DNA from 3 places in the Paenibacillus sp. 3LSP genome. Region 2 is predicted to be linked to each of the others. Evidence: riboswitches for the same ligand, from Rfam matches in the RefSeq annotation. Region 2 holds a riboswitch; each other region holds the start of a gene.

What was found. Region 2 has a riboswitch for cobalamin ahead of RW092_RS01925 (ABC transporter substrate-binding protein). Riboswitches for the same ligand answer to the same signal wherever they lie in the genome.
Region 1: it holds a riboswitch for cobalamin, as region 2 does, so the genes downstream of both, RW092_RS17475 (anaerobic ribonucleoside triphosphate reductase) here and RW092_RS01925 (ABC transporter substrate-binding protein) in region 2, are expected to answer to the same signal.
Region 3: it holds a riboswitch for cobalamin, as region 2 does, so the genes downstream of both, metE (5-methyltetrahydropteroyltriglutamate--homocysteine S-methyltransferase) here and RW092_RS01925 (ABC transporter substrate-binding protein) in region 2, are expected to answer to the same signal.

The regions. Positions count from the first base shown of each region.
Region 1 is NZ_JAWDJI010000205.1:7,211-14,760, reverse strand. It holds gene RW092_RS17500 (hypothetical protein) at 1-82, shown strand, start outside; gene RW092_RS17495 (helix-turn-helix domain-containing protein) at 318-1,466, opposite strand; gene RW092_RS17490 (hypothetical protein) at 1,444-2,118, opposite strand; tRNA gene RW092_RS17485 (tRNA-Thr) at 2,318-2,390, opposite strand; gene RW092_RS17480 (MTH1187 family thiamine-binding protein) at 2,462-2,761, opposite strand; cobalamin riboswitch at 3,097-3,349, shown strand; gene RW092_RS17475 (anaerobic ribonucleoside triphosphate reductase) at 3,520-5,496, shown strand; gene nrdG (anaerobic ribonucleoside-triphosphate reductase activating protein) at 5,493-6,011, shown strand; gene RW092_RS17465 (ribonucleoside-diphosphate reductase subunit alpha) at 6,160-7,550, shown strand, end outside.
Region 2 is NZ_JAWDJI010000040.1:110-7,659, forward strand. It holds partial or broken gene RW092_RS01920 (iron chelate uptake ABC transporter family permease subunit) at 1-290, opposite strand, end outside; gene RW092_RS01925 (ABC transporter substrate-binding protein) at 287-1,297, opposite strand; cobalamin riboswitch at 1,544-1,754, opposite strand; gene RW092_RS01930 (methyl-accepting chemotaxis protein) at 1,835-3,415, opposite strand; gene RW092_RS01935 (TRM11 family SAM-dependent methyltransferase) at 3,572-4,501, opposite strand; gene RW092_RS01940 (response regulator) at 4,601-5,812, opposite strand; gene RW092_RS01945 (cache domain-containing sensor histidine kinase) at 5,809-7,550, opposite strand, start outside.
Region 3 is NZ_JAWDJI010000243.1:8,985-16,534, reverse strand. It holds gene RW092_RS21335 (AAA family ATPase) at 1-290, opposite strand, end outside; gene RW092_RS21330 (hypothetical protein) at 306-1,028, opposite strand; gene RW092_RS21325 (FMN-dependent NADH-azoreductase) at 1,228-1,854, opposite strand; gene metE (5-methyltetrahydropteroyltriglutamate--homocysteine S-methyltransferase) at 1,983-4,301, opposite strand; cobalamin riboswitch at 4,447-4,642, opposite strand; gene RW092_RS21315 (multicopper oxidase domain-containing protein) at 4,863-5,861, shown strand; gene RW092_RS21310 (DUF2249 domain-containing protein) at 5,905-6,459, shown strand; gene RW092_RS21305 (heme-copper oxidase family protein) at 6,473-7,550, shown strand, end outside.

The sequences.
Region 1 (7,550 bases), on a different contig from region 2:
CGTGAGGGGAATTATCTTTCTTGTTGTTATTGTATTCTTTGTAGGTATTTGGGACAAGCTGATTCCAAGCAAGGAAACCTAATTTACAGAAGAACCTTGTTACAACATCAAGGTTCTTCTTAGTTATAGATTCAAAAAGAAATCCTAGTTAAAATTAATTTCTCCGAAAAAGACTTCTAGATCCTCAAAACTTAACGGCCTCTGATTTTTAAGTATTCGTCAAATACTGTAGGATGATTTCAACTACAAGTGCTTCTCTGGAATTTCACTCCAATATTTCGTCAAATTTTAAGATCCAGGTTCAATAATATGCTGAATTATTTTATTCTAACAAGATTAGTTTTTTGTATAGAACTAAAAATTGATTTATCGTAGACTAATACATCTAACAACTCTTGTTCTCTTACTCCAGTTTGAAATGATATCTGTGACAACGATGTATTCATTCTTTCCGATAAATACTTAATCGCATGTGCCAGTAATTTGGGAGTTTCAGGTACAATTTCATCATCAAAAGGTTCCTTATGCCTCCACTTTTTTCTGCTGATTTGTTGTCGCAAGTAAAGCGCGTATTCTGGAGTAAAAAGCTCTAATTGTTCAGCTCTATAAATTATAGCTTGAACTGAAACAAGCCAATGCTTCTTAAGAATTAATAAATAGTCTAAACCAAGCGATGATAAATCTTTGGTTAAGCCACTTTCAGGAAGTAGCAAAGCTATGCCTAGCCTATTTGCTTCATATTCTATAATCTTAGTTATCTCTTTTTTGGCCAACGTTTTTTTTGAGTACTTCAAGTGTAGTATCAAGTGGCCTAACTCATGTGCTATGTTAAACCTTAAGCGTACCGCTGAAGTAATATCTTTGTTTAATATAATATAGGGCACATCATCAATTATGACAGAACAAGCATCTATCCCTTGGTGATTTAAGTTTAGAAATACTATATAAATGCCCATTTTCTCGCATAAAGCTGTTAAATTACTTATTGGTCCGTCAGATAAACCGAATCTCTTTCGTATATTTTCTGCTATCGTTTCTATTTCAATATCAGATGTAGGAGTGAATACATCTGGTTTAACCTGCTTTAATAATGTATGATCAAAAGTTGGCATTTTAACTTTTGATCTAATATTCTTTACGACGAGATCAATAAGTCCGATTTGACTCTCTGTTTGATCTTTATATTTTTTAGCCACACTCGCTTTACTTCTATAAATAAAGGTATTTTTGTATACATCTTCCTTGATTTCGGAAGAAAAAAAGAAAGAAGGCTCAAAACGCAAAATCTCAGCTAACTTGCTTAACATTTCCAAGTTAGGAGTAGCCCTATTCTTTTCGTACTTAGATATTGACTGATGGCTAACATTCGCAAGTGAAGCAACTTCCTCTAGAGTCATATTTCTTATTTTTCTAGCTTCTTCAAGTTTTTTTCCGTTAAAAACACTATGATGTCTGTCTTGAATCATTGGCTCCCTCTCCTTCAGCATAGCGCTGAAATTCTTCGAAAGTAAATTCATCGATGGTTTCAATTTGAGATTTAGGGTAGAAGCCTTCAACAACTCTGTACTCTTCAAGTAATTGGATAGATGCCTCCATATCTCCTCGTGAGTTAGGAATTCCTAAATTCACAAAACTAGGAATACTAGTTTGGTATCCGTGATTCATTTGAAAGTACTTCTGAGAATCGTAAGAAATATGTGCCCCTTGATCACTATCTACATCGATGTAACTTTGGATTGGTTTAATTAAGCGATCCCTACAAAATGCCTTACGGGCACATTGGTTTTTTGATTTAACTTGATTAATATGAATCAATACATCGTTATTATATAGTTCAAGGAATGGATGAGAAAAGTTAGAATTAAATTTAATCCGATAATTTAACGGTATCTCCCCATTTTTTATGGCTTGAACTATAAAAAATTCAACTGCTACGTTCTTAATTTCAGGAAGCAGCCGTTTTTTTCCTCTCACGCTCTTAAAGATAGAGGTATTGCTTAGTAAAATATCTGACCACTTATACGCATCAACAATTGCCTGACACATGCGTGATCTAATAGACATTGGAATATATGTGTCGATAATATCTCTCGGTTCAGGATTAATTACAATCAGCACAACAACACCCCTTTATGTATTTGCAACCATTTTACAATTCGATATATATTTTTGCAACCCAAAGAATCAAATCTATTATTGATTACCTAGTTCAATCCCCCAATCATTAAGGAATGAGATGTGGGCAGACGATCACCCTTCTTTAGAAAAAAAGCGCCCCCCGAAAACCTCGGAGGGCGCGTTACGCTTGCATATCAGATGCTGGTGAAGGGACTCGAACCCCCGACCCACGCATTACGAATGCGTTGCTCTACCAGCTGAGCTACACCAGCAGGTTCGTTTTTAGCGAACAAAATTTATTATACCGAGTTTTAAAAATAATGCAAGCGCCAATTTCAAGAAATTATAATTTCTCGCGCACCGAGCGCAGCTTCTGCTCCGAGGAGCTGGCTTTGTCGCGGCGATCATCGATCTTGATCGAGGTCGATACCCGGCCGGCACCGGACTGGAACGGTGCTTCATGGATCGCGCGAATCGCAGCAAACACGTCGTCTAACGATCCTTCAATAATCGTACTCATGGAGGTCAGGGTAAAGGTGATGCCCTGCTGCTTCTCCAACACCCGATGCAACTCGGCTACATAAGCGCTGAGGCTGGTGCTCCCCGTCCCGATCGGAATGACGGTCACTTCGGCGATAGCCATACTCAGTCCCCTTCTTTCCTTGGTCATTGGATTAGTTTGAATCCTTTAGATCCCTAAGCTATTTTTCGTCCGATAACTTTATTCTAACCAACCCCGCTCCTGAAGATCAACCGAACCCGTCGGCTAAATTTCCAGGCCATCCCCAAAACTCACATCCCCTGTAAAACGTCGTCTAGTCCTACAGTCCCAATTATAAATGTTCACATTTTTCATCCGTCCCCCGCTCTCCGCATCATTGTGCGGACCGGAGGTTTTCACATCGTTTTCAGTCAGTTTTCAATGGGAAAATCCCATTTACAAACACAACATCTTGGGCTATCCTTAGATTAACGCAACAAAATATAGTGTGAACGGGTGATCCGGCGGACGATCCGCCGGAGCTTAAAAGGGAAGTGCGGTGCAAGTCCGCTGCGGTCCCGCCACTGTAATCGGTAGCTGGGTACTAAAGACAGGCGTTCCGCCTATATCGTCTGGAAGACCCAGCCGTTGACTGACGAAATGCCACTACAGCTTAATGTTTGATGAGCTGCGGGAAGGCGTCAGCAACGTTCCGAAAGCCAGGAGACCTGCCCGTTTGAAAGACACCGACGGAAAACCTGCGAGGATCAGGGATGGTGTCCGCTTGCCGCCGAAATGTTGGGCCTTGATTTGGTCTGTCCATCTTTTTTGCAGTGCATTCGGGCATGTCTACCTCGTTGGTTGGACATGCTCTTTTATTTTTGAACTAAAGCTCGGTTTACAGGGAGGAGAAGTGTGTTATGGCATGGGTAAGCCAGACGTATACCGGCCGGGACACCTTGCTGGATGAAGTGATTCGAATGGGCGAGGAAATCGTCCAGAGCCGCAATCTTGAGGTGCTGCGTGAGAACGCCAATTTAAACGGAGAGAGCTTCTCCGGCAAGATGAGCAAATTCGGCAGCGAGTATTCTAAATGGTATGCAAGTCATTTCGTACTGCCAACTCGCTTGGTCCAGGCGATTCAGGATAATATCGTGTATGTTCACGACTTGGATCAGTATGCTCTTGGCACAACGAACTGTATCTTTATCCCGTTTGACAAGCTGCTGCGCAGAGGCTTCAACACCGGCAACGGCAGCGTACGCCCGCCAACTTCGATCATGACGGCGATGGCGCTGGTAGCGATCATTTTCCAATCCCAGCAAAACTCCCAATACGGCGGCGTGTCCGCCAATAAGCTGGACTTTGATCTCGCTCCGTACGTAGCCAAATCGTTCGCCAAGTACTTCCGCAAAGGGCTGGATTATTTCGAGGAGGGCGACGCGAACGCTGATTTTGGTGATATCACCATGGGCCGCAGCGATCTGAAGAAGCAATATCCTAAGGCATTTAGCTATGCGCTCAAGGAAACCAAAAGTGAGACGTTCCAGGCAGCCGAAAGCCTGATCCATAATCTGAACACGATGTCGAGCCGGGCCGGCGGGCAAATCCCGTTCACCAGCATCAATTACGGCACATGCACCTCACCGGAAGGACAGTTGGTCATCGACTCCCTGCTTACGGCCACGATACGCGGGCTCGGTCATGGGGAAACGCCGATATTCCCGATTCAGATTTTTAAATGTAAGCAAGGCGTCAACCAAAATCCGGGGGAACCTAACTATTCCCTGTTCCTGAAAGCGGCGGAATGCTCGGCCAAACGGCTTTATCCCAACTTCGCCAACCTGGATGCTCCGCTGAATCTGATGTACTACGATCCAACGGATCCGGATACGGAATTTGCGACAATGGGCTGCCGCACCCGGGTGTTGGCGGATCGGTTCGGACGCAATCACCTGTCTGGCAAAGGCAATCTTTCCTTTAATACGCTGAACCTGGTCAAGCTCGGCTTGAAGCACGGCATTGCGTTGGGACACCGCCAAGAACCCGACGAGCGCGGCTTCTACCGCGATCTGACTCACTATATGAATATCGCCCTTGAGGGATTGCTGCATCGCTTCTCGATTCAAGCTTCCCAGAAAGCCAAAGCTTCCGATTTCATGATGCGGGAAGGCGTCTGGGAAGGCGGTGAACAGCTGGCACCGGACGATCAGGTCGGCGAATTGCTGAAGCACGGCAGCTTGTCCATCGGGTTCATCGGGCTGGCCGAATGCATGAAGGCGATGTATGGGAAGCACCACGGTGAGGATGAAGCCGTGTATCAGAAAGCTTACGACCTGATCGCATACATGCGCGACTATTGCGACGGCCAAAGTGAAATTCACAATCTGAATATCACGTTGTTTGCGACCCCGGCGGAAGGGCTGGCCGGCAAGTTCACCAAACGCGATCGTGCGGTCTACGGCCCGCTGCCCGGGATTTTGGACCGCGAGTATTACACGAATTCGTTCCATATCCCGGTCTATTACAACATCAGTGCGGCGCGAAAAATCGAGCTGGAAGCCAAATTCCACGGGCTGTGCAACGCCGGAGCGATCTCTTATATCGAGCTCAACGGCAATGCCCGCAACAATCCGGAGGCATTCCTGAAGATCGTGCAATACGCTCTGCAGCAGCAGGTCAGCTATTTTAGCATTAATCATCCCATCGACCGCTGCTCGGCCTGCGGCTTTGAAGGGATCATTGGGGCAAGCTGCCCTTCCTGCGGCAGCCATGAGAACGAAGTGCATATTCGCCGATTGCGCCGGGTGACCGGCTATCTGACCGGCGATTATCAGACACGGTTCAACCCCGCCAAACAAGCGGAGGTTCGTGACCGGGTGAAACACGACGCATGAACATTTGCGGCTATTATCCGGAGTCCATTAATGAAGGACCCGGCATGAGGGCAGCGATCTTCATCAGCGGATGCCGCCATTATTGCAAGGGCTGCTTCAGTCCAAAAACCTGGAGCTTCGATTACGGGGAACCGTTCACGTTGGAGCGGGAAGCGGAAATCATTCATGACATTAAACATAATCCGTTGCTCAGCGGGCTTACGATCCTTGGCGGTGACCCTTTTTTCTCCGCCGCCGAAGTGTGCGGCTTTATTGATCGGCTAGTGGCGGAAGCCGGGCCCCTATCCATCTGGATTTATACCGGTTATACGTTGGAAGAATTAATCGAACACCCCGGCTCCCCGGAATATGAACTGCTGCGGCGCTGCGAGGTGCTGGTTGACGGAAGGTTCGTGGAAGAGCTTCGCGACCCTTCCCTGCTCTACCGGGGCAGCTCCAATCAACGGCTGATCGATATTCAACCCAGCCTGCAGCAAGGACAAGCCGTGTTGTGGGAGCCTAGGTTCACTTTTTAAACGGATTGATCTTATTCCTTCTGAGCGCAACTTGATTGCGCCCCTTTTTCAGCAAATATCTGCAATTTGAACATTCAAGATTTGGGGTAACGCCCCCCATCTGCAGTATTGATCCTACCTTAATATATGGAAAGTGAGGATTTATCTCATGCCTACTCTAGTGACCAAACCCAATAACCGACAGCTTGCGTTTGACAGCGAGCGTCTGGGCGTCTACGCCGATCGAATTTTGCAAGGATTACATAACGTCAATAAAGAGCGCCTGCTGCGCGGCGTCCATGCGAAGCTCCGCCGGGATGTGGTGACCGGGGAAGAAATCAGCAATGCGTTCACGATGTCCGCACTGGAGCTGGTCAGCAAAGATGAGCCGGATTGGAAATATGCAGCGGCTCGCTCCCTGCTTACCTCTCTGTATAAGAAAGCAGCGGTTCATCGTCGCTACAAAGCCTATCCAGAGCAACCTTACGGCTCGTTCTATCACCTCATCACCGAGCTCTGCCAGCTGGGCATTTACCGCGAGGAGCTGCTGGAGTGCTATACGAAAGAGCAGATTGAAGAGCTGGGCCGCACGATTGACCCGTCCTGCGACCTGCTGTTCGACTACATCGGCCTGCTCACGCTGACGGAGCGTTACCTGGCGACCGACTTCGACGGACGGACGATGGAGCTGCCGCAGGAGCGCTACATGGTCATCGCCATGTACCTGATGCATAAGGAGCCGGAAGAGAAGCGTCTGGAGCTGGTGAAGGAAGCGTATTGGGCGATGAGCAACCTGTATATGACTGCGGCGACGCCAACGATGTCCAATGCCGGTAAAAAAGTAGCCGGCCAGCTCTCCAGCTGCTTCATCGATACTGTCGACGATTCCCTTGAGGGTATCTTCGACTCCAATACGGATGTAGCCCGCTTGAGCAAAATGGGCGGCGGCATCGGCGTTTACCTCGGCAAGGTCCGCGCGCGCGGCTCGGACATTCGCGGCCACAAGAACACCAGCTCCGGCGTAATCCCTTGGATTCGCCAGCTGAACAACACCGCCGTCAGCGTCGACCAGCTGGGAACTCGTAAAGGTGCGATTGCGGTTTATCTGGATGTTTTTCACAAAGATATTCTCGCCTTCCTCGACTTGAAGCTGAACAACGGTGACGAGCGGATGCGCGCGCATGACGTCTTCCACGGCGTATGCTTGCCTGATCTGTTTATGGAGGCGGTGGAGGCCCGCGGGGAATGGCATCTGTTCTGCCCGCACGAAGTGAAGAAGACGATGGGCTGGAAGGATGAGAACGGGCGTGCGTTGGGGCTGGAGGATTTCTATGACGAGGAGCTTGGGAAAGGCAGCTTCCGTGAAAAATACGCCGAAGCCGTGGCCCACCCTACTCTGTCACGCATCACGATGCCAGCGATTGATATCATGAAGCGCATCATGAAATCGCAGCTTGAGACCGGCACACCGTACATGTTCTACCGCGATACGGTAAACCGTGCGAACCCGAACCGCGCGCATGGGATGATTTACTCGTCCAATCTGTGTACGGAGATTAT
Region 2 (7,550 bases):
AGCGGGTTGCGCAGCACCCCTTGGAAGCCGGCGCCCGCTACGGCGAGCGAAGCGCCGACCAGCATCCCGAGCAGCACGCGAGGCAACCGGACCTGGACGACGATTTGCTCGGCTGCCGTCGTCCAATCCGGCGTGATCAGGCGGTCTAACCCCGGGAGCCTGTGCAGCAAGATCGCCGCGATTTCTCCAGCAGGCACATAAACGGAGCCGATGCCGATGCAGAGCAGCAGCGTCACAACCAGGAGCAAGAGCCCGATGACTCCGTATCCGGCGAATTTGCCGCGCTTCATGGCTGGATCAAATCCGGGTGAACCGCCTTGGCCACTTCAATCAGCCCTTGCGTGACGCGAGGGCCCGTACGGCTCAGCAGGTTATCGTCCAGAGCGATAATGCGGTTCTCCTTCACGGCCGTAATTTGGTCCCAGCCTGAACGGCCTTTGATGATGTCCGCTAACGTCTTGTTATTTTCGTCAACAACGCTTTTCGCGTATAAAATGACGTCCGGGTTCGCTTGGATAATTTGTTCCTCATTGATCTCGGACCATCCCTTGACATCGGAAGCAACGTTGATGCCGCCAGCTAACGTGATCATCTCATCCATGAATTCGCCTTTGCCAACCGTCCATCCCGGAGAAAACTCGATGTAGACCTTCTTCTTCTGGTCTTCACTTAGCGAAGCTACCGCATCAGTTACCGTTTGGACCTCTTCCTTCATCTTGCCGACCACTTCAGCAGCTTCAGCCTGATGGTTGGTAATTTCGCCGATCGTCCGAATATGCTCCATTACTTCGTTGATCGTCTTCGGATTGGACTGGAACACTTTATATCCCATATCCGTCAAGTTTTTGACCGTTGCTTCATCGATCAGGCTCGCCGCAAGAATTAGGTCCGGCTGCGCCGCCACGATTGCCTCGACATTCACCTGGAACCCGCCCATCCGCGGTTTGTCCTTCACCGCTTCAGGATAATCATCCAGGTCGGATACGCCAGCGACTTGCTCGTCCAGTCCCAGTGCAAACAGCGTTTCCGTCTCCGAAGGCGCCAGCGAGACGATACGTTCCGGCGCGGCTTCAAACGTAAACTCTTTACCGGTAGAATCAGTGACGGTATAAGGGTAAGTCGTCTCTTGTGCCGCCGAATTGTCCGCCGCCGCGTTCGTTCCAGCGTTTTGCGTCGGTTGTGCAGCGTCCGCTGTGTTCCCTGTCCCCGGGGTGACGGCGTTATTGTTACCGCAGGCCGCAAGCACCAGCAGCAACGCCAGCAGCCACAGGCTTCCTAGTCTTCTCCAGTTTTTCATCTCCAGATCTCCCCTTGCTTTATTTTTCAGTAAATAAAGAAACGCCTTGTGTTCCAGCGGTACGTTGTGCAGCCGGCGGCGAAGAAGTCCGGCTAACCCTCTACCGGCACAAAGAAAAAACCCCAATCCTAGCGGATGGGGTTACGTCTACAAAGTCATGCTGTGCGCACGCAAAGCGGAGAGACTCCACGATGGCAGCGCCAAGCCATGATGCTCTTGGCAGAACGTTATCCTTTCCTCGAAGGACCGTCTTGAATTCCCGTGGCAGGTCTCCTGACTTCCAGGTCTCGACGAAAACTCGCCTTCCCATCTCCCTTCGCGGGCGACAGTGGCATCATGAGCTCGTCCCTGTTTACAGTGGCGGGACCGTGCCGGATTTGCACCGGCTTCCCTTTTAACCCGAAGCGGTACGGCATGCTTCACCGTTGCTCCAGGACCTACGGGCACAAATTGTACGCTTGTCTTAAGGCTTTCTTCTCTATTGGATTATAGGGGAAAAGCGGAGGACTGACAATAACTAATCCGTTATTCCTTTGTTTAGCCCCGTTCTAAAGACAAATCGGCTCCCAGGACACCAATGACTTCACCTTCCCGGACAATCGGCACGGCCAGCGTCATGCAACGCCGCTTGGTGATCGCGGAGATATACACTTCGGAGACGACCGTCTCTCCGGCAATCGCCTGGCGGAACCAGTCCCGTCCTTTAGCGTTGAGCAAGCCGGCTTCCGGAATGGACATGATAAAAGATCCGTCCTGGCGGTTGGACCAGGCCGCTTCCAGGCCCGGCTCTGCAGCTAACAGCTGCTCCAGTGCAGCCCGGTGACTAGCCGGCTCCAGCATGCGGAAACCTGGCTGTTCGGCTGCCTCCAGCAGCTTCCGGGCATAGGCTTGACCAAGGGCCACCGCGTCTTCGCCACCGGCAGCCGGATCCGCCCCGGAATGGACGGAGTTCAATGATACCATCAGTTCGCCCTGGGCCCGATCCAAGCCCACGACCACCGTCTGCAGCTTGGAAATATGCTCTCGCTCCGATTCCATCCGAGCCAGCGCTCCCTCCACATGGGTGATGCTCCGATTGAGAGCCTCATGCACCTCGCTTAGCATCGCCTCCATATTCCGCGTCAGCTCGGCTTGTTCCCGGCTTCGCTGTCCCGCCTCGGCAACCAGCCCGTTCACCTCTGCCACTTCATCCGCAATGAACCGGATGTCCTCCCCCATTCGCTTCATCAGCGAAATTCCTTCCAGGGCCGAGTCACGTCCCTCTATCAGCGTGGACTTCACACGCTCGACATCCGCCGAGATTTGCTGGAACAACGGGGCGGAGGAGTTGATCGCCCTGGTGCTTTGATCCGCCAACTGGCGCATGCGCACGGCGACGACATCGAAACCTTTCCCCTGCTCGCCCAAACGAGCCGCCTCGATCGACGCATTCAGCGCAAGCAACGCGACCTCTGCCGCGATCTCCTCCAAGCTCCGATACAATGCGCCCAGCTTCCGGGTGTTCCCCTCCAGATCCTCCATCGGCCCCACGATCGACTCTTGGGATTGCGCCAAAGAACGAATGGTGCCGTCTACGGTCTCCAGCGCTCCCGCCATGCGCATGGCCTCAGCTCGGGTATTCTCACTGCGGGCAAGCAGATGCCCGGCGGCGTCATGGATTTGAGAGGCCGAGGCTGCCACCTCTTCCATCGCCGCCAGACTCTCCTGCACCTGTTCCAGCGAACGCTCGCTGCTTTGCTTCAGCTTCTGATCCTCGGCCGCTGCGGTATCGGCTAATCGTTGCAGCTGCTCGAGGCTCTCGCTCACTTCACCAACCGCCGCCTGCAATCGATCCGCCGCCACCAGAGATTCGTTAAATACCGCCGTCCAATCGGTTTCTGCTTGCGGGGGTTCACTTGTCCCCAAGGCAGAGCGCTTGTTCCCCAGCGCCCCGCCTCCCGAAGCTGCCCGCCAGCCGGGTTCAAAGAACAGCGCAACTCCTAAACTGAGGAAAGTAACTACCGCAAGGCAGGGGATATACCACGGCGTCTTTGCCCATATCGCACAGACGGCCAAGATCACCGTAAAGCCGCAGCTAAACCAAACGGCAAGTCTTCCCAACCCAACGTTTCGTTTCATATGCCCACCCCTGATATGTAAATTTTGCTAACATTATAAAATAGGACTAAAGGTATAGAAAGGAAAAATTTAGGCATTCCGAAGTTGGGTGCAAATAATCGACGGAATTCTGTAAATAAAAAAAAGATGAATGTAACACGATATGTTACATTCATCTTAAATTTTTCTTTGAACTTCCCAGACCAACCGTACAAAATTCCCTTTACTAACCGTACAGTGATCTGTGATGGAGAGCCCTGCATCGGCAATCTCCTGCTCCAGCGGTTCCGTAGAGACGATGACGGCCTTCGGGGCGATTCGCCGCACACTTTCCAGCATGCGCTGCCGCTCCGAAACAGACAGTACCGAGCACAAATTGTACGGCAAATCAACAATCGCCGCATCATATGCTCCCTCAAGCTCATTCATATCGCCGATCTGTACGCGATTCTCCTGAAACCCGAAGTGCCGCAGATTGCTTCTTGCGCCGCGGATCGCCAGCGGGTTAATGTCCCGGCCAACGATGTCAACGCCCATCGACAACGCTTCGATCAGCACATTCCCCATGCCGCAGCACGGGTCAATTCCCCGCTTCCCCTCCGGCCGGGGCAGGGCGATATTCACCAGCGCCCGAGCCACCGCCGTCGTCAGCCCGGTGGAGTAATTGTGCGGCTTCGCTTTGTAGGCAAGCCAGACAGGCTCGGCGTGATGACAGATCCCAAACACCCAGTCCTTCTCCCGCGCTAGCAGCCCTAGCGTTATGTCGGGATTCCGCATCTCCGCAATCCCGCGAATCCGGGCGCCGATCTGGCGCTCCACGCCGCGCTCCCCTTCATACGTCAGCCGCTGTCCACTCTTAAGATAACGCACTTTGAAGGTGCGTCCTTCCAATTCCAGCGTTGCCGCCATCTCCCCCAACTCCGCCAGAGATGGGGCAGCGAACAGGACGTCTAAGCGCAGCTGGACGTACGGGCTGCGATTGGGCGCCAGCCGCAGCGGGCTTTCCAAATAAGCGGCGCCCTCTGCATCATGCCCAAACAGCGCACGTTGTTCCATCAGGCAAAGCTCCCGCTCGCTCTCATGGGCAGCAAACGGATAAATATACATAGTGGGAGATGAATTTAAGCTCAATCTCGGGTGCAATCTCGTGACATCCTCTCTCGTCGAAGTCGTTCATTCTCCCATTGTACACCAGAACGCTCTTCCCTACTTACTTGGTTTGCCGCCGCTGGCCAGCAAGATGTTGATCTTTTGCTGCTGCCGGTATTCATTGGGCGTGACATGATACTTCTTACGAAACATCTGCGCGAAATGGCGGATGTCCTGATACCCGAGGTATTCCGCAATCTCCGCGATCTTCAGCTTCGGGTTCAGCAGCAGCTGCTTCGCTTGCTCCAGACGGAGCGAGGTTACGTATTCCTTGTAGCCGAGTCCCACCTTCTGCTTAAACAGCTGGCTGAAATACGCCGGGTTCAGGAAGACGACGGAAGCGACCTTTTCCAAAGAAAGCTCCTCATTGTAGTGCTCCTTGATATATTGGAGGGCAACTTCGATCGCTTTCTCCCCGCTGCCCTTCGGCGGATCCAGCAAAGCAACCGGCGAATCGGAAGCCTGTTTCATGCGCATGACCACCTGCGGCACCGACTTGAAATCGTTGTTTAAGCCTGAATGCACGATTTGAAAAGGCACCTTCAAATAGTGCTTCAAATGCGCCTTCACTTCCTCCTGAAACCGTTCGATCCGCTCCGGCTCCCGCGGCGTGATCAGACCCAGCAGGCTTTGGCGGTCATAGCTCACGACAAACCCTCGGCCGTGGCGCTCGATCAGTTCGGACAACACATTTTCGACGATAAAATGCTCCAGCCGCACGTTTTTGTCCCCAGCATCCATCTGAACCATCATCAAATAAAAGCTTTGATAGTCCTCGATAAACGGCGTCAGATCCAGATTCCCGATATCTAACCCCGAGGCTAATCGCTGAAATACACCCTCACGTAAATATTTCAGATTAGCTTTTAAGAGCTCCTCTTCCTTCGTCTGCTCGCTTTCCTCGCGAACCTCTGCGGCCAGGGTGCTGATAATTTCCTGCAGGCGCGTTTTCCCAATCGGCTTCAACAAATAATCGCGGGCCCCCAGCCGCACCGCCTCCTGGGCATAGGCGAATTCGCTGTGCGCAGAGATCACCACCCACTTCACCCAAGGAAATCGGCGTTTCGAAATCCGCATAAATTCCAGTCCGTTCATACCCGGCATCAAAATATCAGTGAGCACAATGTCGAATCGCTTCTCGCCCATCAGCTTCGCGGCTTCCTCTGCCCCTTCAGCCAGTTCAACCCCATACTCCGGATAAATCCGGTTGATCGTTCGCTTAATGCCTTCGCGAATCGCCCGTTCATCATCCGCAATCAAAATATTCATGTTGCAACGTCCCCCTCCATCGGAAGCGGCAGCACGACGGCTACCCTGGTTCCTTGATCAGGAATGCTTTCGATCTCCAGACCGTAACGTTCACCGAACATATGTTGAAGACGGCGGTGCAAATTTTGCAGCCCTATGCCGCTGCTGCCTGTACCGGATTCCTTCAGGCCGTGGCTGTTGATCGACTGCTTCAACCAGGCAAGCCGTTCGGCCGTCATCCCGTTGCCGTTGTCCTCCACCACGATTTTCAGCACGTCTCCAACCTCTTGGGTATATAACTTAAGCACACCTTGGCGTTTGAGCGATTCTAATCCGTACTTCACTGCGTTTTCGATAATCGGCTGAACGGTCATCTTTGGCAGCCGAATGTCCAGCCAGCGTTCATCGATGGTTTTCTCCACCCGAAGTCGGCCCTCCAGCCGGATCAAAATAATCGTCAAATAATGGTTAATCTGCTCCAGCTCTTCGCGCAGCGTAACCTTGGCTCCATCCTTCCACTCACTGCTGTAGCGAAACATCGAAGACAACGATAAGACGAGCTCGCCTAACCGATCGTTCTCTTTCTCATCAAGCATCCAATAAATCATATCCAGCGTGTTGTACAAAAAATGCGGATTCACCTGCGACTGCAGCGCATGCAGCTCGGCGTTCTTCTCGCTGACCGAGGAAATCTTCACCCGCTCAATCAGTTCTTCGATCCGGCTGACCATCCGGTTAAACGAAGCGACGAGAATATTAATCTCCTGGTAGGAGGAGACGTTCACCATTCCGCGGAAGTTCCCCATTTCCACCTGTCTCATCTCGCGGATCAGCTTCTTCAGCGGATTCGCAATGGTTCGCGATACGATGCTGGCGACGACAGCGGAGACGATGATCAGGATCGAGATGACGATCAGCAAATACCTCTTCGTCTCCACCAGCTCAACGTTCAAATCCTGTCGGGGAGTCACGCTGACCACGGACCAATCGGAAAAAGGCAGGCGAGACGCCACCGTAATCCCCGAATCCTCCTGCTCCACAACCAAGCTGTGGGCTGCATCCAGCTCTGGAAGGTCTTCCAGCACAGGTGCCGGTTCGGTTAATGAAGAGACAACCTGGCCCTGCTGATTGACGAGATAAACCTCGCTATGCTCGCCCAGCTTGAGATTATCCAATGCATCCAGCACCGGCCCCGGGTTCACCTCGTAAAGCACAATACCTATCGGTTTATGCTCGTTCAAATCGTAAATTTGCCGGCCAAAGGCAAACACCGGGCTGTCCTCGGCCAAATCGATCAGCGAATGGGAATAGACGCCCAACCATACCAGTTTCCCTGATGAATTGCGGAGCTGGTGATACCAATCCTCCTCGGGATAAGAGGGATCCAGCACATTCATCGAGTTGCCGTAGTTGTATATCTTCCCCCGGTTGGTGATAACGTGAATGCCCACCAAATCGTCACGGGAATAAAAGATCGCTCCAATAATGTTCGTAATCGATTGTTCGTTAATATAGGCTACCGCCGGCTCGTCGGTTTTTTCGTTCAGCAGGCGGATCATCTCAAAATTGTTGGTTATCGACTTCGACAAGCTGTCGTATCCTTCATAAAGCAGGCTAAACAACCCCACGGTCTGAGCGACGTTCTTCTGCGACAGGTCGCTGATTTTCTCGTGATACTGCTCCGTCGTCCGGCTGTAGTAGAGCACGCTGACGATCAGCAAAATGCCCGACATACAAAAAAGAAACAGCAAAAACAACC
Region 3 (7,550 bases), on a different contig from region 2:
TTTGAATGATCTGTGTGAAGATAGAAACGAAATAAATCCTTCCCCTTCAACACATTGGGAAATAACAAGCCTTGCAATTTATATAGGATCTCCGTATCATGAGGAACGCCGACAATTTCTTTCGGGCGTTGGATTACGCCGGCGATTAAGTCAAAAAGAGTTGTTTTTCCTGAACCATTTTTTCCAATCAAGACCTGAATCTTCCCCGCTTCAAAGTCTGCACACAAATCGTTTAAGACCTTACGATCGGACTTCTTATAGGTATAGCTTAAATGACGAATGGTGATCATCGGTTCCTCCTTCGTTCAAGTGCGGTAAGTGGGGGATACAATTTTAATCCATTTGAAGCCTGTCGTTCCCAACCCCATGTAAAGGCCTGTGATAAGAAATAGATAAACGGAAGACAAGTGGCTGATCGGTTGGCCTGTAAACCACTCTGCAAAGACGAAAGTCAAATTCCGAACGTACTCCAGCGGGTTAATGAAAGCCATCACATGCCCAAGCGGAAACGGCAAGGAATCTGAGTTGGCCGATATCAAAAACATCACCAGCACCGAGATATTGAGAAGGGTCATTAATGCTTCCTGTCGGACAGGCAAGAATAGAATGTTCAGAACAAACAGGGAAACCGCAAGCCCGCCAATCAGGCTGGAGGTTAAAGCGGTCATTACAAAGGGGAGAAAATGCGCATAACTGTTCAAATATAAAGTCCCTGTAATTGCGGTGAACAACAGAATCATGAGGATGAGGAACACAAGCTGGCTGATCAATTTGCCTAGTATTACGCCATTTTTGCTGCCAGAAACGAATTTAAACATTTTTAAAAAGCCCGTTTCTCGTAACGAAATTAGACTTGTAGTCACTTCTACAGACATCACTAAAGTGATATAGGAGATAAACAAGCTAGACTGATGAATAAAAGTGTCTTCTTCCGGTTGCTGCATTAGCCATGGTGCATGATATACAAAAAAGAGAAAGAGCGGAAACACCAGATACCATAGGAAACCGATTTTGTGGTTCATCGTCATGATCGCAAACAACCGAACATACTCGTACACGATTCTCATTATTATAACTCCTTGATCAGTGACTATAGGGATATTTTTCTAATATTGTTAGAATTTCAATTATTCTCATTTTATTTATTCCCTGCTTCATTGGTCAAGAAGAAAAAAGCCTGAACCATCATGAAACGGCTCAGGCTTCTGAATTAATGAATCAGTTCAATTAGAATTTAGCAGCCAGTTCGGCAGCGCGTTTTACGCCATCATGAATGATTTCTTCGGCGCGGTCTTGGAATTGGTTGTGTCCTTCAACCACAACGACTTCCGGATCGTTAATGCCCCAGAAGGCCAGGGTGTTCTTCACATAGTTCAGGGACATTTCCAGCGCAGTCGCAGGACCTTCGGAATAAACACCGCCACGCGCTTGCAGCAACGCTACTTTCTTATCGCCAACCAAGCCCACCGGACCTTGTTCGGTGTACTTGAACGTTTTACCCGCTTGGTTCAAGTAGAACAGGTACGTCAACAGCTGTGCTGGAATCGTGAAGTTCCATAGCGGGAATGCAAATACGACCTTATCCGCATTCAGAAATTGCTCCAAATAGCCGTTAGCCAAGTCAGCAGCTTTTTGCTCTTCTGGCGTTGTTGGAATCCCGTTATTGACTTTGAACAGCCCGTTCAGCATATCCAAATCATAGTAAGGCAGGTCCAACTCAAACAGGTTCAATTCGATGATTTCATCATGAGGATGAGTTTCTTTGTACGTTTGCAAGAAGCTTTCGTACAACTTTACGGTTGCAGATTGCTCTGCTGGGCGATTATTAGCCTTAACAAATAAAACTTGAGACATTTGTGTTTCCCTCCGACTCTTCTTTTCTACTTTATTTTCCTTAGTTACTATATATTATCTTGCAACTAGTTTAACAATAGTTATAATAATCACTAACTACCACTTTGTCAATTACAGATTCAAAAAATTCAAACTTTATCCACTTCCGTTTCCGCCTGTATTCCTCTTCTAAATTTGCTGCGAACCTGCTCTGCTGCCGCCGTCATTTGTTTCAAAGCTGCGACTGTCTCCTGTTGTCCCCTCGTTTTCAAACCGCAATCAGGGTTGACCCAGAACAATTCCGGATCTAACACTTGAATCGCTCGCTCGATCAATCGTATCATCTCCTCCGCGGACGGGACGCGCGGACTGTGAATGTCGTAAACCCCTAACCCGATTCCAAGTGGATACGTATGCTTCTCAAAACTGTGGATCAGCTCGCCGTGGCTCCGTGAAGTTTCGATCGAGATAACATCCGCATCCAGCGCACGGATCTCTTCCAAGATATCGTCAAATTCGCAGTAGCACATATGCGTATGAATTTGCGTCGTATCCCGTACCGATGAAGTCGTCATCCGGAACGCCTTCACTGCCCAGTTCAAATAGTTCGACCAGTCCTTCTGCTTCAGCGGCAGTCCTTCGCGCAGCGCAGGCTCGTCCACCTGGATCATTTCAATTCCCGCTTCCTCCAACACTTCGACTTCCTTTCGCAAGGCCAATGCAATTTGATAAGCCACCTGCTCCCGGGACAGGTCACTGCGAACAAAGGACCAGTTCAAGATCGTGATCGGACCTGTTAACATGCCTTTCACCGGTTTGTTCGTCAGGCTTTGGGCGTAGGCCGTTTCCTTCACGGTCATTGGCCCAGCAAATTCGACGTCTCCATAAATGATCGGAGGCTTCACGCAGCGCGTTCCATAGGACTGGACCCAGCCTCCTTGCGTAAACGCAAATCCTGGGAGCTTCTCGCCAAAAAACTCCACCATATCGGTCCGCTCAAACTCACCGTGCACCAATACGTCGAGCCCGATCTCCTCTTGAAACTCCACCCATCTGCGGATCTCCGCTTGGATGAACGCTTCGTACTTCTCCGCGCTCCACTCACCTTTACGCCACTTCTGCCTTGCAGCCCGCACCTCGGCGGTTTGCGGGAAACTGCCAATCGTTGTAGTCGGCAGGAACGGCAGCTGCCACTTCGCCTGCTGCTTCCGCCGCCGTTCGGCGAAATCGCTGGCGCGCTCAGCCGGAGCAGCTGCGGCCTGCGCTGCTTCTTCCCGTACGAATGGAAGGTTGCGGGCTGGATCTGCAGCAAGCGCAGCCAAAGCCCGTCGATTCTCGGTGAACTGCACCGGCTCCGCTCCTTCTCCGTGAACCGCCTTGCATAAGCTCACCAACTCCTCCAGCTTCTGCTCGGCAAAGGCCAGCGCATCGTGCAATACCGGATGCAGCCGCTCCTCCCTTGTTACAGATACCGGGACATGTAGCAAGCTGCAAGAAGGCTGCACGATGACCTCCGACGCTCCGGCCTGAAGCGAAATCACCTTCAGCAGGTTTAGTGCCTCATCTAAATCCGTACGCCAAATATTCCGCCCGTCAATCAGTCCCGCACCTAGCGTCTTGTCAGCAGGGAAGCCGGAACGCCGGAGTGATTCGAGGTTACCTTCCCGGCCATGAACGAAATCCAATCCCAAACCGTGCACCGGCAGTTCAATCAGTTCATCATACCGTTCGACCGCATCAAAATAGGTTTGGAGCATCAGTCGCAATCCCGGAACCTCCTGCGTAATCGTCTTGTAGATCAAGCGAAGCTGTAGTACGTCCTCCTCACTTAAAGAGACAACAACAGCCGGTTCATCGATTTGCACCCAATCTGCACCCGCTGCCTCCAGTTCGCGCAACACCTGTACGTACAGAGGCAGCAGCTTTTGGGTCCAAGTTTCAGCCTCCCCCGCGGTTTCCCCTTTGGATAACTTCAGCAACGTAAACAGTCCGAGCAGAACAGGCCTTCCGTTGATCCCGAGCTCCTGTTTCGCCTCCAGATAGGCTTGCAGCGGCCGATTGACAGTCAACTTGGGATCACGGTTCCCCAGCTCAGGTACGATATAATGGTAGTTCGTATTAAACCATTTGGTCATCTCGCTGGCGGTTGCTTCGTCATTGCCTCTTGCGATCGCGTAATACAGATCAAGCGAGATTTGTTCCCCGTTCCAAGCGAAGCGCTCCGGTACAAGCCCAAACATCGTCGCCGTATCCAGAACGTGATCATAATACGTAAAATCACCAACCGGTATGATATCAAGCCCCCGATCCCGCTGCACACGCAGGTTGTTCAAGCGAATCTCTTTTAATCGAGCATGAAGCTCCGGCTCTGTGATTTTCCCTGACCAATATGCCTCGATTTGCTTCTTCCAATCCCGTTGTCCACCGATTCTGGGATACCCCAGATTACCACTCAAAAAGTTCCCCATGTTCATTTCCTCCCATTGGTTTGATCAATCATACTAAGTCCGTAAAAAACACAAAAAAGGTCCTCGATAGCATGGCTAAAGAGGACCTTCGATCCGTTGTTCGATGGCTTGCAACTTTAACACCTCCCTATCTCCCGTAGGTACTGCAGTGCTGTTGAAATAGGCAGGTCTCCTGGCTCCGGGATCTTCGCCGGATGCAGCCTTCCCAGTGATTGTCACCAGTGGCATCTCATACATCCGACTCCTCCGTTACAGTGGCGGGACCGCGCCGGTATTGCACCGGACTTCCCTTTTAAGCTTCAGCCATGCTCGGCCGAAACACCTATTTCCGCTATATTCGGTTGGAATATACCTACCATCTTACTTCATCTGCCCCGCGAATACAATATCAAACAGATCGGAATTAACTTATTTATGCAATGAGAATGGGAATCAAATGACAACATTTTCGACAACTTTCATGTGATACCTATCACAATGCGGTCTTCGGACCCGTCGTACGATGAAAGTACATCAAGGAGCCATTTCCTTCACCATTATAGAGAGAAAGAGGAATGACCGATGAAATCGCGGAACATCCCAAAGCTTCTGTTGATTAGCTTATGCTGTCTGATCATGATTGCCGCAGCATGGTTTGCGTTCCCGTCGGAGCCCCCTCAGGTCAGTGCCCCTCCCCTGCAAGCGGAAGAGCTGCATCTCCATCCACCGCCCGTGGAGCCGATCATTAGACGGGAAGGCCATACCGTCCGCATTGAAATGACTGCGCAGCAGGCGGATATCGAGATCTCCGAAGGTGTCACTTATCCGGCTTGGACGTTTAACGGAACCGCCCCTGGTCCGGTGTTGCGGGTAAAGCAAGGCGATCAGCTGGAGTTTACCTTAAAAAACTTAGATCCCGACATGCCGCACTCCATGGATTTCCATGCGGTCCATGCCGCTCCAAGCAAGAAGTTCATTGACGTGATGCCTAACGAGCACGGCACGTTTACTTATCCCGCCACCACGCCAGGCGTGTTCATGTATCATTGCGGAGTTAGTCCGGTGCTGCTGCATGTGGCTAATGGGATGTACGGGATGATCATCGTCGAACCGACAGACGGTTACCCAACGGACTCGGAAATCGATCGAGAATATACGATGGTCCAAAGTGAATGGTATGCGGCCAATGATCTGGATGCGTTTCAACAAGGCGATCCGGAGGTTGTGGTATTCAATGGCGATGACTTTACGTTAAAAGACCATCCGTTCCTCGCCAAAGTTGGCGACCAGGTCCGCTTGTACGTCATCAATGCAGGGCCAAATCACGTTTCTTCGTTCCATGTGGTCGGGACGACCTTTGATCGCGTTTATCTGGACGGGAATCCAAACAACCAGCTGTACGGAATGCAGACCGTATTGCTTCCAGCCGGCGGCGGCGCAGTCGTTGAATTTACCGTTACAGAGGAAGGGGATTATCCAATCCTTACCCATCAACTGAGGGACGCCAACCTCGGCGCTACGGCGATCTTGCGCGTAACTCAGGACGGAACGGATCATGGAGCACCGGTGATGAGCCATTAAGGACTACCCTATTCATGTAAATTCATAAACGAGGTGACGTTGGATGAATCGACAAGATACCAAAATCATAGAGCTCGACGTCCGAGAGCAACTACGCAACAAGCTGGAGCCGTTCCAGCTCATCATGGACACCGTTAAGAAGCTAGAGAAAGATGATCTCTTCGTGCTACACGCTCCGTTCAAACCGACTCCTCTGCTCAAGCTGTTGAAAATGAAAGGGCTCGTGGGCAAATCCGTGATGCAGGACAAAGAGCATTGGGTTACCACATTTGTTCATAAGAAAAACAAAGCATGGCTCGAAGAAGAAAACGAATCGATTGAAGCAACAGCAGATGCTGCTCCGATATCAACGGCGGTTTCCAGCGAAAATACCGCCAGTCCCAACATCATCACGCTGGACAACCGCGGTCTGGAACCACCGCAACCGATGGTCCGGACGCTGGCGGCACTGGATCGCTGTAAGTCAGGGGATGAGGTGCATATTCACAACGACCGAGTACCCGTATTTCTAATCGAAGAGTTAAACAGCTTGGGCTGCACCTATACAGTGGAAGAACAACCGGATGGAACCGCCAAAGTCCAGATCCGCAAACCTTAAGGAGGTGAACCTGATGCCAGCCATGTCCCGCCTGCCTTTTCTCTTTATCGTCACCGGAATCTTCGGATTCGTCCTGTTTCACGCCACCTCCCTGATGTCGCTCACGGGCTGGATCGGCGATGATATCCGCGGCCCGGCTGGCTGGTTCCAGGTCCACCTGTTTGTACTGGGCTGGGCAACCATGCTGGCAATGGGTGCCGTCTACCAGCTGATCAACGTTATTTTGCAGTCAAATATTTACAGTGAACGTCTCGGGTATGTGCATTTTGCGCTGTTTACCATTGGGCTGTTTGGTCTGCTGTTTGGTTTCATTCAAGGCGATACGTATTGGATTGGCGGCTTTGCGACAATTGCATTCTCAGGAGTTGTCTTGTTCGTCTGGAACCTGACCGCTACGTTGCTGCGGGCCAGAACGTGGAACGCAATCACCATGAGCACCGCCTGCGCGATATTTTACCTGCTGCTCACGGGGTTATCCGGGTTGGCGATGGGGATCAATTTTGCGACCGGTCTATACAACGATTTGCACGAAAACCTATTTGGCACGCATATTTGGCTAGGAACATTAGGCTGGTTTGGACTGTTGATCACCGGGTTCAGTTATAAGCTGCTGCCGATGTTTTACTTGTCCCATGACTATCCAACTCGTCTGGAATTCGTCGTTTGGGGCGTATGGAACGCAGGAGTTCTGCTGGGCGCGGCTTCCTTTCTGTTTGGTTTACCGACAGGCTTCAAAATCGCTGCACTGCTCCTGATCGTCGTTGCCGTCCTTTGTTATAACGTTCATCTGCTGCAAATCCGTAATAAACGGCATAAGCGCAGCCCGGGGGCAGGCATTGAGTGGACGGTGACCGGGAGCCAAATCTTTGCCGCCTTTGCGGTCATGTTTGCGGTACGGGCGCTGCTGTCACCGGGGCAACTGCTGGAAACCCAAACCATTCTTACCGCTGGCTTTGTTTACTTAAGCTGCTGGGTCTCGTTTACGGTGCTTGGCTACCTGTCCAAAATTGTACCGTTCCTATGGTGGACCTACAAATACGGCAAACAAGCCGGACACCCGGGAACCCCGGTGCTGGCCGACCTGTTGAACG